3 regions of the Duganella sp. AC237 genome follow, and region 3 is predicted to be linked to each of the others. Evidence: riboswitches for the same ligand, from Rfam matches in the RefSeq annotation. Region 3 holds a riboswitch; each other region holds the start of a gene.
What was found. A riboswitch is a leader RNA that binds a small molecule or an ion and turns the genes downstream of it on or off. The one in region 3 is predicted to bind cobalamin.

Region 1: linked by a shared signal. The riboswitch ahead of AC0IYS_RS17790 (TonB-dependent receptor) and the one ahead of AC0IYS_RS16730 (CbtB domain-containing protein) in region 3 are both predicted to bind cobalamin.
Region 2: linked by a shared signal. The riboswitch ahead of AC0IYS_RS27265 (TonB-dependent receptor domain-containing protein) and the one ahead of AC0IYS_RS16730 (CbtB domain-containing protein) in region 3 are both predicted to bind cobalamin.

What each region holds. Positions count from the first base shown of each region.
Region 1 is NZ_CEEDEW010000003.1:4,032,964-4,037,761, forward strand. It holds gene AC0IYS_RS17785 (glycoside hydrolase family 27 protein) at 1-564, shown strand, start outside; gene AC0IYS_RS17790 (TonB-dependent receptor) at 586-2,706, opposite strand; cobalamin riboswitch at 2,864-3,098, opposite strand; gene AC0IYS_RS17795 (aminotransferase class V-fold PLP-dependent enzyme) at 3,229-4,506, shown strand; gene AC0IYS_RS17800 (hypothetical protein) at 4,555-4,798, opposite strand, start outside.
Region 2 is NZ_CEEDEW010000003.1:6,150,566-6,155,363, reverse strand. It holds gene AC0IYS_RS27270 (FecCD family ABC transporter permease) at 1-440, opposite strand, end outside; gene AC0IYS_RS27265 (TonB-dependent receptor domain-containing protein) at 542-2,431, opposite strand; cobalamin riboswitch at 2,529-2,747, opposite strand; gene AC0IYS_RS27260 (DUF6445 family protein) at 2,869-3,633, shown strand; gene AC0IYS_RS27255 (histidine phosphatase family protein) at 3,652-4,194, opposite strand; gene AC0IYS_RS27250 (adenosylcobinamide-GDP ribazoletransferase) at 4,198-4,798, opposite strand, start outside.
Region 3 is NZ_CEEDEW010000003.1:3,769,849-3,774,646, forward strand. It holds gene AC0IYS_RS16715 (cobaltochelatase subunit CobN) at 1-1,752, opposite strand, end outside; gene AC0IYS_RS16720 ((2Fe-2S) ferredoxin domain-containing protein) at 1,745-2,083, opposite strand; gene AC0IYS_RS16725 (CbtA family protein) at 2,080-2,820, opposite strand; gene AC0IYS_RS16730 (CbtB domain-containing protein) at 2,862-3,071, opposite strand; cobalamin riboswitch at 3,231-3,460, opposite strand; gene AC0IYS_RS16735 (GNAT family N-acetyltransferase) at 3,537-4,058, opposite strand; gene AC0IYS_RS16740 (cache domain-containing protein) at 4,275-4,798, shown strand, end outside.

The DNA of each region.
Region 1 (4,798 bases), 260 kb from region 3:
GGCCTGGGCGTGCTGCGCATCCTCGACAAGCATGCCGACGACAACCTGCGCAAGTTCGCCGGACCCGGCCGCTGGAACGACATGGACATGCTCGAAGTGGGCAACGGCATGAGCGAAGATGAAGACCGCGCCCATCTGTCGATCTGGGCCATGATGGCCTCGCCCCTGATCCTGGGCAACGACCTGCGTTCCATGTCGGAGTCGACCCGCCGCATCCTGACCAACCCCGGCGTGATCGCGGTGAGCCAGGACAAGCTGGGTATTCAAGCGCTGCGCGTATTGGCCGACGGTCCGCTGGAGGTCTATGCCAAGCCGCTCGACGGTGGCGAATGGGCACTGATGTTCCTGAACCGTTCCAACCAGGCGGCCGACGTTCACCATGACTGGAAGAAGCAAGTGCTGACCGATGACCTGAGCAAGCGGTCGGTCGATTTCAAGCAGAACGTCTACCGCTGGTCCGACCTGTGGAGCAAAAAGACGGGCGACACCAGCGGCACGCTGCGAGCGAGGCTGGCGCCGCACAGCGTGCTGATGTTGCGCCTGGGCGGCCCTGCGAAACCATAGGAAACGCGCTGCGGCGCCGCTTTAGAAGCGCCAGGCCAGCCCGGCCCGTAACGTGCGCATCTCGCCGGGATGGGTGTGGATGTCGGCCACCGGCGCCGCCTCGCCCGGCAGTTGCGACGCGTAATAGTAATCGATGTCGCTGACGCGTCGATCCAGCAGGTTCAGCACCTCGATGGTGACCTTGAGGTTCGGCGCCAGCTTGTAGCCGAGCTTCATGTTGACCAAGGTCGACGACGGCGACCGCACCGTGTTGTCCTCGCTCAGCGCGCGCGGTCCGAAGTAGCGCAGCCGCACCCCACCCGACCATGGCCCCGATTCCCCCGACACGCCGGCCGAGGCGGTGCGGCTGATCGAACCCGGAATGAAATCGCCGGCCGGATCGCTGTCGCGGAAGCGAGCGCGCGACCAGGCCAGGTTGGCGTCGACAATCCAGTCCTTTGCTGGCGAATAGAAATTGGCCAATTCCACGCCGTGGCGCCGGCTCGGGCGCCCGGCCTCGGTGGTGCCGGCGTCGCCGATGAAGATCAGTTCGGAATCGAGGTCGAGCCGCCAGGCGGCGATGGTCGTCTGCAGGCCGGGAACCAGGCCGACCAGGCGCAGTCCCGCCTCCTTGCCGGTGGCCTTGACCAGCGGCGTGGCGCGCTCGATCGCGGCGCCATCGGCATCGACCGCCAGGCCGGTCTTGGGATCGACGGTCCCGGTGACGCCGCGCGCGTCGTTGCTATGGAAGCCGCGTCCCCAGTTCAGGTACACCTCGGCGTTCTTGCCGGGCGTGAAAACGGCGGTGAATTTGGGACTGGTGATGGAGGCGTCGACCTTGCCCGAGTTGGCGCCGGTATCGCTGTCCACATCGAACGCATAGCGGTCCGACCGCACGCCGGCCACGGTGCGCAGCCAGGGCGTCCAGACGACGCTGCTCGACAGGTAGACGGCGGCGGCGCGCTCCCTGACCTCGTCCTCGCGCACCGTCGACAGGCGCCGGCGCGCTTCGCTCAGATACAAGCCGACCGGCGACAAGCGGTCCTGGCGCAGTTGCACGCCCACCGAAGTCTCGGCAGCGAAGGGGCCGAGCTTGTGCTGCCAGGCGCGTTCCGCGTTCAGGCCAAGGATCTGGCGGCTCTCGGCCTGGTGAAACTGATCGCCATGTTCCGGATCGTCAAGCACATAGGTGAAATTGCTGAACAGGTCCAGGCGCGATTTGACCACGTAGGCGCCGACTTTGCCATAGCCGTCGGCGTATTGGCGCGTCCACTCGGCGGATGCGCTGTAACGCGACGTTTCGCCACCGTCGCTGGGATCGAGCGCGCCGTAGCGGCCGATCAAGCCGCTGTCGAGCGCGCGTTGCGGCACCTGGTCGGTCGAATTCCATGACGAGTGCATGCCCATCGCGGTCAGCCTCAGGTCGTCGTCGCCGCTGCGCAGACTATATGACAGCACGCCGTTCACGCGCTTGTAGTCTTCGGGCGTGTCCCACGGGCCATCCTGGCCCGCGCGCTCGATCGCGTACAGCAGCGTGCCGGCCGCAAGCGGCGTCGAATTGGCCACCAGCATGCGCGCAAAGCGGTTCTGGCCCGCCTCCACGCTGAGCAATCCCTGCTGCATCTGCCGCACGTAGTCGAAGGCGGCCGCGCCGGCGGCCGAAAAATCGCCCTCCTCCGCGTAGTAGGTGCCCTTCTTGTACTGGATGGTGGCCACCAGTTCCGGGATCAGGAAATTGAGGTCCGAATAGCCCTGGCCGTGCGCGTTGGTCGGCAGGTTCACCGGCATGCCCATCACCGTGGTACGGAAGTCGGTGCCGTGATCGAGATTGAAGCCGCGCGCGAAATACTGGTTGGCCTTGCCGTCGCCGGCGTGCTGGGTCACGATCAGGCCGGGCACCGCTTCGAGCAGCTCGCCGGTGCGCAGCAGCGGGCGGTTTTCCAGCTGCTTGGCGGTCACCGTGCCCTGGTTGGCGGAATCGGCCACGCCGAGGGGAATCAGGCTGGCCGAGACCTGCACCTGTTGCACGGGCGGGCTGTCGGCGGCGGGGGTGTTGTCGTTGCCGTTGCCGTTGTTGTTGGCGAAGGCGGGCAAGGCCGTCAGCAGCATCGCTGGAAGCAGGCGCAGGCGTGGCAGGCTGCGGGGGATGGCGTGGTGGTTCATGGGACTTTCGATTGCGACCGGCTGGCGGTCTTTTTTATACGGCGCATTCCTCGTGCACCGAGAAAAAAAGAAGCAGTCGCGAACAGGGGCGGAGGACGGAGACTGTTGAGGCGTGAGCCGGGTTCCGTCGACCACAAATACGACAGGTCCCGGTCGCTTGCTTCCATCTGTCCTGGCCGGTATCCGGGCTAACAGGACCAATCACCCCGCCTTCCCATGCCGAACGCACAGTGGACTGTTGAGCTGACCGGCCGGCGCTGTCGCAATGACATGCCGGCGCCTGTTTTACCGTTGCGGGGACAGCACACGTTTGCCGCCGGCCTCCCGACGCGTGTTTCCCGTTTAACTGCGGCCAAGACATGGCCGCGAGCACCAAAACGGCGCCATCATACCCCGGCCATGACAACCAGGCAACTCTCGACATCGTTCAACCTGCCGAGAAATCCAAATGCAACCATCTTGCAACTACAGGACAACAGTGCAATAATCTAAAGTAACCAACAATCGAAATCAAGGAGCATGATGATCACCCTCCCCCGAAACCGACGTCACTGGTTGCGCGATGTCGCCGGCCTGGCCCTTGGCGGTGTCGGCCTCGCCGCCGCACCGCGCGGCGCCGCTGCAACCGAAGCCTCCGGGAAATGGGAGAGCCTGGCCGCGCATTACGATGTGGCGCCCGATTTCATCAATCTCGAGAACGCCTACTACGGCATCATGCCGACGCCGGTGGCCGAGGACTTCAAGCGCAACATCGACACCCTGAACCGTCAGAACTCGCGCTATCTGCGCAGCCAGTTCGACCGCGACGGAATCGAAGCCATCCGCGCCAGCCTGGCCGCGCATGCCGGCGTCGCCACCGGTGAAATCGCCATCACCCGGGGCGCCAGCGAGTCGCTGCAAAACCTGATCGCCAACTACCGGCCGCTGAAGGCCGGCGACACCGTCATGGTCGGCAACCTCGACTACGACACCATGATCGACGCGATGAACGACCTGGCGCGCCGTCGCGGCGCCAATGTCGCGACGGTGCGCATTCCCGAACCGGCTACGCGCCAGGCGGTAATCGACACTTACGAACAGGCGTTGCGGCAGCATCCGCGCACCCGCCTGCTGCTGCTGACGCACATCAGCCACCGCACCGGACTGGTGATACCGGTGGCCGAGATCGTCGCACTGGCCAAGCGCCGCAACGTCGACGTCATCGTCGACATCGCGCAGTCCTGGGGCCAGCTCGATTTCCGCATCCCGGACCTCGGCGCCGATTTCGTCGGCGCCAACCTGCACAAATGGATAGGGGCGCCGCTGGGGCTGGGTTTCCTGTACATCCGCGAATCGCGCCTGCAAGACATCGATATCCAGCTGGGCAACAGCAGCTACCCGGCCACCGACATCCGCGCGCGCGTCCATTCCGGCACCGTCAACGCCGCCAGCGTCATGACCATTCCCGCCGCGCTGAAATACCACGGCCAGATTCCGCTGGCCGAGCGCAGCGCCCGGCTGCGCGAACTGCGCGACTACTGGGTGCGGCGCGTGCTGGACGCGCCGGGCGTGCAGATCCTCACTCCCGAGGAGCCCGGCATGTACGGCGCGGTCACCTCCTTCCGCCTGCGCGGCAAGACCAGTTTCGAGGACAACGTGGCGCTGGCCAAACGGCTGATGGACGAGCATGGCATTTTCACCGTCGCGCGCAGCGGCCCGGTGGGCGGCGCCTGCATCCGCGTGACGCCGGCCTTCTTCACCCGCACGTCGGACCTGGACCGGCTGGTGGCCGCCATCCGCGCGCTTGCCGCCAAGGCGTAAGCGCTCGCGGCCGGCGGCTCGCCGCGCGCCGTCCGCCCGCGCTCGCGCTCAGTGCGACACCGAACGGCTCCAGCGGTCGCCCGGTTGCTTCCAGTACCTCGCGGCCACGTAGCCCCACGGCATGGCGATCGGGATGATGACGACCAGTCCGACCGCGAACAGGTTTTCCAGCATTGACTGGTCCAGCGGGCCGGCGCGCCACGCCGGCAGCGCGACCACCAGCAGCCAGATGGTTTTCCAGGTCAGTTCCCACAACAACACAGGAAGCATTTGCAGCGGATAACGGATGCCC
Region 2 (4,798 bases), 2.4 Mb from region 3:
AGGTCGCGCCGGGCCAGCATGTAGAGCATCATCGACACCACCACCGCGCCGGCGAAGGCCGCCGCGTCGACCATCCACGCGGCGCACATGAACATCAGCGCGGCCAGCGCGCCAACCGAGGCGCCGGAGGATATGCCGAGGACATAAGGGTCGGCCAGCGGGTTGCGCAACAGCGCCTGCATCATGACGCCGGCCAGCGACAGCGCCGCGCCGGTGACGAAGGCGGTGATGGCGCGGCCCAGGCGCAGGTCGAGCAGGGTGGCCGACAAGGTGGTGGTCTGGCCGTGCAGCAGATCGTTGACCGCTGCGGGAATATCGGAAAGGGGAATCGCGACCGAACCGGTCATGCCCGAGAAAACCAGGCTGGCAAACGCGAACAGGGCCAGGCCGGTCAAGGTGACGGCGGCGCGCTGCTGCAGATTGCGTGAGAAAGAATGCATGCACTACTTTCAGAGAGTGGGAAGCACTGGCAGATTACAGTATTACAAGCTTAAGCAAGACTTAGCGATAACGCCGTAATCCGTCCCACGTGTTTTCGTGTCTATTTATAGCCGTAGCGGATACCCGCAAACACCTTCGAACCCGGCGTGTTGTAGTACCGCGCCAGGTCGTACTGCTTGTCGCCGATGTTGTTCCAGCGGACCAGCGCCGACCAGTCGCGCGAGAAGGCGTAGGTCGCGTACAGGTTCACCAGCCCGTAGCCGCCCAGGCGGTTGCTGTTGGCCGCGTCGTCATAGCGGTCTCCCGATACTTCCAGCTCCACGCCGGCCTTCAGCGCGCCGATGGCATAGTCGGCGGTCAGGTTGCCGTGTTTTTTCGAGCGGCGCTGCAGGCGCTTGCCGGTCGTCTCATCCTTCGGGTCCTGCAGATCGAGGTTGGCGGCGAGGTTGATCCCGGCCAGCCTGGTGGCGGCCGACAGCGTGATGCCCTCCAGCGTGGCGCGATTGACGTTGTAAGCGCAGCCGCTTGGATAGCCGGCGCGGCCGAACGGGCATGGGTTGATGTTGACGAGCATGTCCGTCAGGCGGTTGCGGTAGTAGCCGGCGCTCAGCGTGTTGACGCCATCGTCGTAACGCAGGCCGATTTCGGCGTTACGGCCTTCTTCCGGTTTGTTGGCGGGATTGCCGTACTCCGGGAAGTACAACTCATTGTAGGTCGGCGCGCGGAAGCTGCTGCCGTAGCTGGCGGTGGCGCGCAATGCCTGTGTGATGTTGTAGCCGTAGCCCAGCGAGCCGGTATTCTGCGAGCCGTAGACCGTGTTGTCGCGGCGGACGCTCGCGCTCAGAAGATTGGCGCCGCGACGGGCGTTGTACGAGGCGGCGAACGAATTGGTGTCGCGCTGGCGGTTCAGCACACCGTTGGAGCCGTTACTCTGTACCTTCTCTTCGCGGTGCTCGTACAGCAGTTGCAGCAGGTCGGCGCCGACACGCACATCGTTTTGCCAGGTGATGAAGCTTTGCTTGGTCTTGATGCGCGCATAGCCGGCGGCGGTGGCGTTGGTGTAGTTTTCGCCTTTGTCCTTGGTCTCCGAGTATTGCAGCAGGCTGTCCCAGACCGGCAGCAGTTGCGCCTTGGCGTAGACGCTGGCGGTGTCGATGACGTTCTTGCTGCGCACGTCGTAGGTGCCGGCACGCAGGGCGTCGTACTGCGAATCGAGTTTGCTATGCAGGAAAAGCGCACCGGCCTCGTAGCCCTTGGCCAGTTGCAGGCTGAATTGACCGGAGACGTTTTCCTTGTCGTAGCCGTCGTCGTCCGGATTGTACGAGGTCAGGCCGGGACGGGAGGTCGAGAAGCCGTCGGACTTTTCCTTGCCGGCGCTGACCGCGTAGCCGAAGCTGTGTTCACCGCCGGTGGCGCCCGATACCGTCACATCGGCTTCGCGCGTGTTGTCGCTGCCATAGCCGGCGAAGGCCGTCACCGCTGGCGCGCCCTTGCCTTTTTTGGTGAAGATCTGGATCACGCCGCCGATCGCGTCGGCGCCGTACAGGGAGCTCAGTGCGCCGTAGACGATCTCGATATGGTCGATCGCGGTCAGCGGAATGGCGCTCCAGTTGGCGGCGCCGGTGGTGGACGAGCCGATACGCACGCCGTCGACCAGCACGATGCTTTGATTGCTGTTGGCGCCACGGATGTAGACGTTGGACGAGCTGCCCGCGCCGCCGTTGCGCGTCACTTCGATGCCGCGCTGGCGTTTGAGCAGGTCGACCACCGAGCCGGCGCCGGCTTCGGCGATTTGTTCGGCCTTGATGGTGACGGTGTCGCTGATGATGTCGGCCAGCGGTTGCGGCGTGCGGGTGGCGGTCACCACGACGGTGTCGGCGGGCGCCTCGTCGGCATGGGCGACGTTGTGCGAGAAGGCGGCGGCCATTGCCAGTGCCAGCGAGGTCAGTGCCGCCGGGCGGGGGGCCAGGCGGGAGAGCGGAAAGGACATGATTTATTTTTCTGTTAGGAGCAACCGGCCTACTTCCCCGTGGGCCAGATTGAACAGAAGCGGAGAGCCGAGAGATGCGCGCGCGCATTCGGTTCGCCCACTTCCACCTGCTTTGGCCGGTATCCGGGCTGGCAAGTTAGACCATCTCACCTTCCCATGCGGAGCACAGTGGTTGTCAGAGCTGGTTTGTCGCGCGCCGCGCGACACTTGCTTACCGTTGCGGGGGCAGCACACGTGGGCCGCCGGGCGGCTTCGTGTTTCCCGTTTAACTGCGCATCCGGACGGACGCGCGGGCACCAAAGCCGGTCATTATACGGCTTTGCGGGGGGCTCCCCTAGTGAAAAATAGTTCACAGTTGGTGGGAGACGACAGGCTTTTTTCGATATGATGGCTGCCGCCAAACAAACCAAGCCCTTTTCATTGTCGCAGGAGCGCGCATGTTCGACCTACGTTCTTCCCAGCCTCCGTCTACGCCCGCGCGCGCGGTGCGGCCGATGGTCAATCCCCGCCCGTTGGTGAGCGTGGTGCCGATTTTCGACGGCCACCAGTGCGTCGTCGTCGATAATTTTTTGGCGGAACCGGAGATCATGGTGGAGTACGCCGCGCTGGAGCACCGGCATTTCGTCGACTCGGCCGGTAACTATTATCCGGGACCGGAGCTGCCGCTAACGGGTCGCATCGTCGCCAGCATGCAGGAAGCGTTCTTGCTGCATGCGCGCACGCCGCTCAAGGCGCGCCGTGTGCTCAGCATACACAGCCGCCTGTCGCTGGTGACGCGTCGTCCGGAGCAGCTGTTGCCGGGCCAGCGCATTCCGCACCGCGACTCCTACGGCCTGGGGCCTATGGAAGGCGTCGGCGCGATGGTGCTGTATCTGTTCAAGGACGAGCGGCTCGGCGGCACCAGCTTTTTCAAGCCCAAGCTTCCGATCGAGGAAATCGACGCCTGGTTGCTTGACTTGAAGCGCATGGACCAGGCGGGGGAGGCGCCGGCCGGCGTCTCCGCGCCGACCTACGCCATCGCCTCCGACGACCATTTCGAGAAAGTGCTGACGGTCGAGCCCAAGTTCAATCGGGCGATTTTCTACAATGGTGGGCTGTTCCACTCCGGGTTTATCACGCGACCGGAGTTGATGGTCGACGATCCGACGGTCGGAAGGCTGACCGTCAACGCCTTTCTCAAACTGCGGATGGCTGCGACTTGAAGGTGACGGCGACGGGCGTCACGCCAGGACAAGTTGGGCGCCGTAGGCGATATGGTGCGGCGTCCGGGCGGCTTGCAGGGCCATCTCCGGCGGCGGCAGGCCGGCGTGGCAGGCGGACAGCAAACGCATGGCGCCCGCGTGGCAGATGACGATGGCCTCGCCGTTGTCGCCCAGCTGGCGCTGGAGGTCGGCGTGGAAAGCTGCGATGCGCGCGGCCATGTGCAATACGCTCTCGCCGCCGCCCGGTTGGTAGTTGACCAGATCCGCAGCCCAGGCGTCGACGTCGGCGCGCGGAATGTCGTCCCAGGCGCGCATCTCCCAGCCGCCGAAGTGCATTTCTACCAGGCGGGCGTCGAAAATCGGCGTGGCCGACAGGCCGGCGGCCAGTCCGGCGCAGCGGCGCAATGGACTGGAATATAGCGGCAAACCGGCCGGCAGTCGCGGCGCCAGCTCGGCGAGGGTGCGCGCCAGTTCCGCCGGCGCGACGTCCAGATCGGTGCTGCCATAGCAGACGCCCGCCGCGAGCAGCGGTTGGGGATGACGAATGAGTATCAGCCGCACGGCTCAGAAAACCTCAAATGGCGCGCTGGTATGCAGCCCGGCGAGCACGCACAGATAGAAGACCACCTCGGTCACTTGCTGTACCGCGCCGAGGCAGTCCCCCGTGTATCCGCCGATGCGGCGAACGAACTTCCGCGCCAGCCAGAAGGTCGCCACCAATGCGAAGGCGCAGCCGCTGATCAGCATTGTCCACGACAGCCAGCCCAGATATATAAGTATCAGCGCAGGCAGCAAAGCCGTGATGGCCGCGATGGCGAATTCCATGGTGCGCATTTTTTGGGCCAGCGGCTTGGCCTTGCCCTCGGCGCGCGCGTAGTCCAGCCGCCAGATCAGCGAGACCGCCATCAGTCGCGACATCGGGTGCGCCACCAGCAGGGCCGCCAATACCCCGAACGGTGGTATTCGGGTCAAGATCGCGCACTTCAGCAGCAGCAGGCAGAAGATCCCGATCGCGCCGTAGGCGCCGATGCGCGAATCCTTCATGATTTCCAGCACGCGTTCCGGCGTCATGCCGCCGCCGAAACCGTCGCACATATCGGCAAAGCCGTCTTCATGGAAGGCGCCGGTGGCGTAAATGCCGGCGGCGGCCGACAGGATGACGGCG
Region 3 (4,798 bases):
GAACGGGTAAAACAACGGCAAATCGCCCAGCAGCGCATCCGGGAAGCACTCCTCGGACAAGCCGACACCCTTCCCCGGCAGCCACTCCATCGTGCCATGCTTGCCGACATGGACGATAGCGTCGGCGCGCCACTCGTCCCGCAGCCAGCGATACAGCGCGTAGTAGTGATGCGTCGGCGGCAGGTCCGGCTGATGGTAGATCGCATCCGGATCCATGCCATAGCCCCGCGGCGGCTGCAACGCCACGAACACGTTGCCCATCTCGATTCCGGCCAGCGACACATGGCCGTCGTGGACATAGGCCTCGCCCGGGGCCTCGCCCCACTGCTTGGTCATCTTGTCCCGCAGCGACGCCGGCAACTCCGCAAACCATTGCGCGTAGCGCTCCGCCGGCACGCGGCCGGCGGCGTTCCGCAACTGCTCGGCGGTCACGTAAATATTGTCGTATGAGCAGCGTGCTATCAGGTCATGGATCAACGCAGTGCCGTCACCACCGGGTTGGCCCGCATCATAGCCGTCGACCCGCATGGCTTCCAGGATGCGCATCAGCGACGCCGGCGCATCCAGCCCGACCGCGTTGCCGATCTGCGAAGCCTTGCTGCTGGAATTGGTGAACATGAAGGCGATTCGCTTCTCCGCGTTCGGCAGCCGCTTCAGCCGCGCGAAACGTGCGGCGATGCCGGCGATGCGCGCCACACGGTCCGGCAACGGGTCGTACTCGACCGCCTCGTTCGGCAAACCCGCGGCGCGCGCCTTGAACGACAGCGGCACCGTGATAATGCGGCCATCGAATTCCGGCAGGACCACGTTCATCGCCGTATCGAGCGGATTGAGGCCGCGCGCCGACTGGCTCCACTGGTCAAGCGTCATGCCGCTGGTGATGGCTTGCAGCACCGGCACGTCGAGCGCCTCCAGCACGCCGACCGACCATCCGGCCGGCGTCGGGCCGCCCGGCGTGATCTCGCCCATCGCGAACGAGGTGGTGTTGATCAGTACATCGACATGCGCTCCCGAGGCATCGGCGACATGGCGCAACGCGCCGGGCAAGCTGCCGCCATCGCCGGCACCGGCGCGCAGCGACGACGTAAACACCGGCAGCACGTTCATGCCGCGCGCTTCCAGCGCGGCCAGCATGGCGTCGATGAAACGCGTATTCCCGCTCATCCAGTGGGCGCGGTAAAACACGATGCCCACGCTGGGACGCGCCGGATCGCGCAGTGCCAGCCAATCGGCCAGGCCGGCGCCGGGCGCCAGATCCGGATGATAGATGCCGTGTTCCGGCAGCGGGTGGGCCGGCTCGAAACCGAAGCCGGTCAATAGCAGGTGGTCGGAAAGATAGCGCAGCAGTTGCGCCAGATTGGCGCTGCCGCCGGCCTGGAAGTACTTCAACGTCATCTGCAGCACGTCCGCCGACGCCGCCGACACCGCGGCCAGTTCCGGATCCGGCTCGCCGGTGCCGCTGACGACGATCAAATGCCGGCCATGGCGGCGCGCGTGGTCCACCAGCTCCGAAAATCCGGGAACGCCGCCAAGCCGGCCCAACACGCGCACGATGATCACACGCGCCGCGCGCAAATCCCCCTCCAGCAGCCCGGCCATCGAGGTATCCGCATCGAGCGATTGCAGGTTCACGCCCGCCACCGCGCCGAAGCCCGCAGGCAGCTGCGCCCGCGCCTGATGCAGCACCGTCAAATCGTTGGACGCATGGGTCAGCAGCGCGATGTGCGCCGGGCCGGTTGTTGTTTCAAGCATCTTTGGGGTCCGGTGCGCAGGTATCGCCTTCACCAAGGCGATGGAATATCAGGTCGCCGACTTCGCGTCCGCCGATCAGGTGTTCGTTGACGATGCGTTCCGCATTGGCCTCGTTCACCCGCTGGTACCACACGCCTTCCGGATAGACCACCATCACCGGCCCCTCGTAGCGGCAGGCCACCATGCAATGGGTGCGCGTGCGCTTGACCGCAAGTTCCGGATGGGCGTCGATCATTTCGCCCATGCGCTCGAACACGGCCTGCGCGCGCCCCTCGGCGGGAGCGCAACGCGGACCGACGCACATGAAGATGTGACGGTGGTGGGTTCTCATCGATCGGCGAAACGCTTGTGAAAGAAGCCTGCCAGCGCGCCCAGCGCCAGCCAGAACACGCCGTTGGCGAGCGCGGTGGCATAGACGAAGGAACGCTGCAAATGCTCCGGCGCGACGCTGGCATGAACCAACGGCTGCGGCGCGCCGACCAGATGCGGCACCATCAGCAGCGCGACGGCCGCCAGCTTCAGCGCCCAATGGCGTCCAAAGGCCAGCAGCGCCAGCGCGGTGGCGGTCGACATTGCGGTTGCGATCCACCAGCCCTGGCGCGCGGCCACCGGCGCGGCGGCGGTGCCGGGCAGCTCCGGTGGCAAACCGATCGACGGCGCCAGGAAGAACACCGCGTAACCGGCGACGCCCCAGAGCAGGCCGGATCGCCAGTCGACCGGCCGTCCGCGCAGCCCGATGGCGGCCGCCAGCAGCAATCCATAACCGACCGCCATGCTGACGTCTGCCAGCGCGGTGTACAGCGTGCGCTCGACGCCGTCCTCCGGCTGCCAGCCGCCATGCTCATGCGCCGCTTCGTGCGCGGCTTCGTGCGCTGTTTCGCGGGTTTCTTCGTGCGCCGCTTCGTGCGCATGCTGCGCGCCGTCGGCGTGCGTATGCACCACCGGCGCCGCCTCGCCGGCCGATTCCAGCACCTCGGCCTGGGCGATGATGCGCGTCACCTGCAAGTGCTGCACGCCGGTCAGCATCAAGCCTGCCAGCAGGCCCGCCGCCGCGGCGGTGCGCACCATCCGATTGAACATGCCGGTGCCCGCACCGGCGCCGGTACGGCTCAATGACACGGGAAGCCCGCCGAGTGGCGGCTGTCGTGGGCGGCGTTATGCAGCGCTTCCATCGACGCGAATCCCGCGCCGAACAGCAGCACCGCGCCAAGGCTGGCGGCCATCGTGGCGGCAATCAGCTTGTCTTTCAGTGCGACGGGACGGGCATGTGCGGGGGAATGGGCCTGGGCCTGGCCGGCGTGGATGGTGTTGATGGACATATCGTTTTCTCCGAAAAGCAGCGGCGACCACGGGGTCGGAAAGCTCGTATCGGAAGATGGACCAGGGGAGAGAGGAATGCGGCGCCAGGAAGAACCGGAACGAAGGTGCGCGGATCAAACCATGACAGTTCTCCACCCGTATCGCCCTCCGCAATACAAACGTGTTTACCGCTACTGGCTGGTTTCCGGGCTGGCGAGTGGGCATCCGTGTGGATACACCTGGATTTGCGCCTTCCCATGCTGTCGCACAGTGGCATCGTACAAATCCTTAACCTCGCTTACCGTTGCGGGGGCAGCGCCGGCATTGCCGTTCCAGCGGAACGGCGCACCGGCTTCCCATTTAAATCTGCAAACGATCATTTGCAGATACCAGAAGCTGACTACCGGCGCAGTATAGGTCTGCGACTGCGGAATTGCAAGACGATCATGCCATCGTGTGTGCGCCGGTGAAGAATGGCCTGGGCGTCAGCCGTCCACCGGATGCGCCGGCGTATCCAGCATCAGCTGATAGAACGCCAGGTCCAGCCAGCGGTCGAACTTGAAGGCGGCATGACGAATAGTGCCTGCATGCACGAATCCCGCCTGTTCATGCAGGGCGATGCTGGCGGCGTTGGCGGCGTCGATGCCGCCAACCAGGATGTGCAGGTCGGCCTGCCGCGCGGCGTCGATGATGGCGCTTAGCAAAGTGCGCCCCAAGCCTTTGCCGCGCTGGTCGCCGCGCACATAGACCGAGTGCTCGACCGAGTATTTATTGGCCGGAAAGCCCCGAAACGCGCCGTAACTGGCGAATCCCAGCAACTCGCCCGCGCCGTCCTCCAGCCCGATGACGGGATAGCCGCCGGCCCGCTTGGCCGCGAACCAGTTCTTCATCGTTTCCATCGTGCGCGGATGGTATTCGTAGAGCGCGGTCGAGTTGGCGATGGCGTCGTTGAAGATGGCGAGGATGGCTGGCGCGTGACGCTCTTCCGAACAGCTGACGAGTTGCATTGAGGCTCCGAAATAAGGGCTTGGATTGAGACTGCTCAACATGATAGACGATAAATCTCAAGCCTTCCAACGGCCATCCCTGTCATCCAGACATTTTCGTACAGAAAATTAGGACAAAGGAATAGACTGGCTGACGAAAGTACTTTCCATGTTGTAATATCACGAAAAATGGGTATCGCGCCTCACCAATAATAATAGAGCGAGGTAGCATCAATCATGAAATTAGCGCATGCGCCGTCTATTCGGACCCGGCTGATCTGGCTGGTGGTGGTTTGCGTCGTCCCCGCGTCGCTGATGGTGGTGAAGATGATCGCCTCCGACTACGAGTTCGCGCGCGCCGCTTTCATCCGCAGCGCCATGACGACCGCCCACGCCAACGCCATGGCGATCGACAAGGAATTCGCCGTCATCGAATCGACGCTCAAGGTGCTCGCCACCTCGCCCAGCCTGCTGGGCGAGGACCTCAAGCCGTTCTACGATCAGGCGCGCGCCATCTGCGCCAGCCAGGATATTTTCAACATCGTGCTCGAAGACGGCGCGGGCCAGCAGCTGATCAACACCTTCAAGCCCTACGGCGCCGCGCTGCCCAGCACGAGCATCGACCACCTGTTGACCTACATGCGGGACAACGACACCACCGCCATTTCACAGGTATCCATGGGCCCCCTGTCGAAGCGCTACATCGTCGCCGTCGCCGTTCCGGTCACCAGGAAGTCGAACGGCTTCAACGCGCTGAGCGC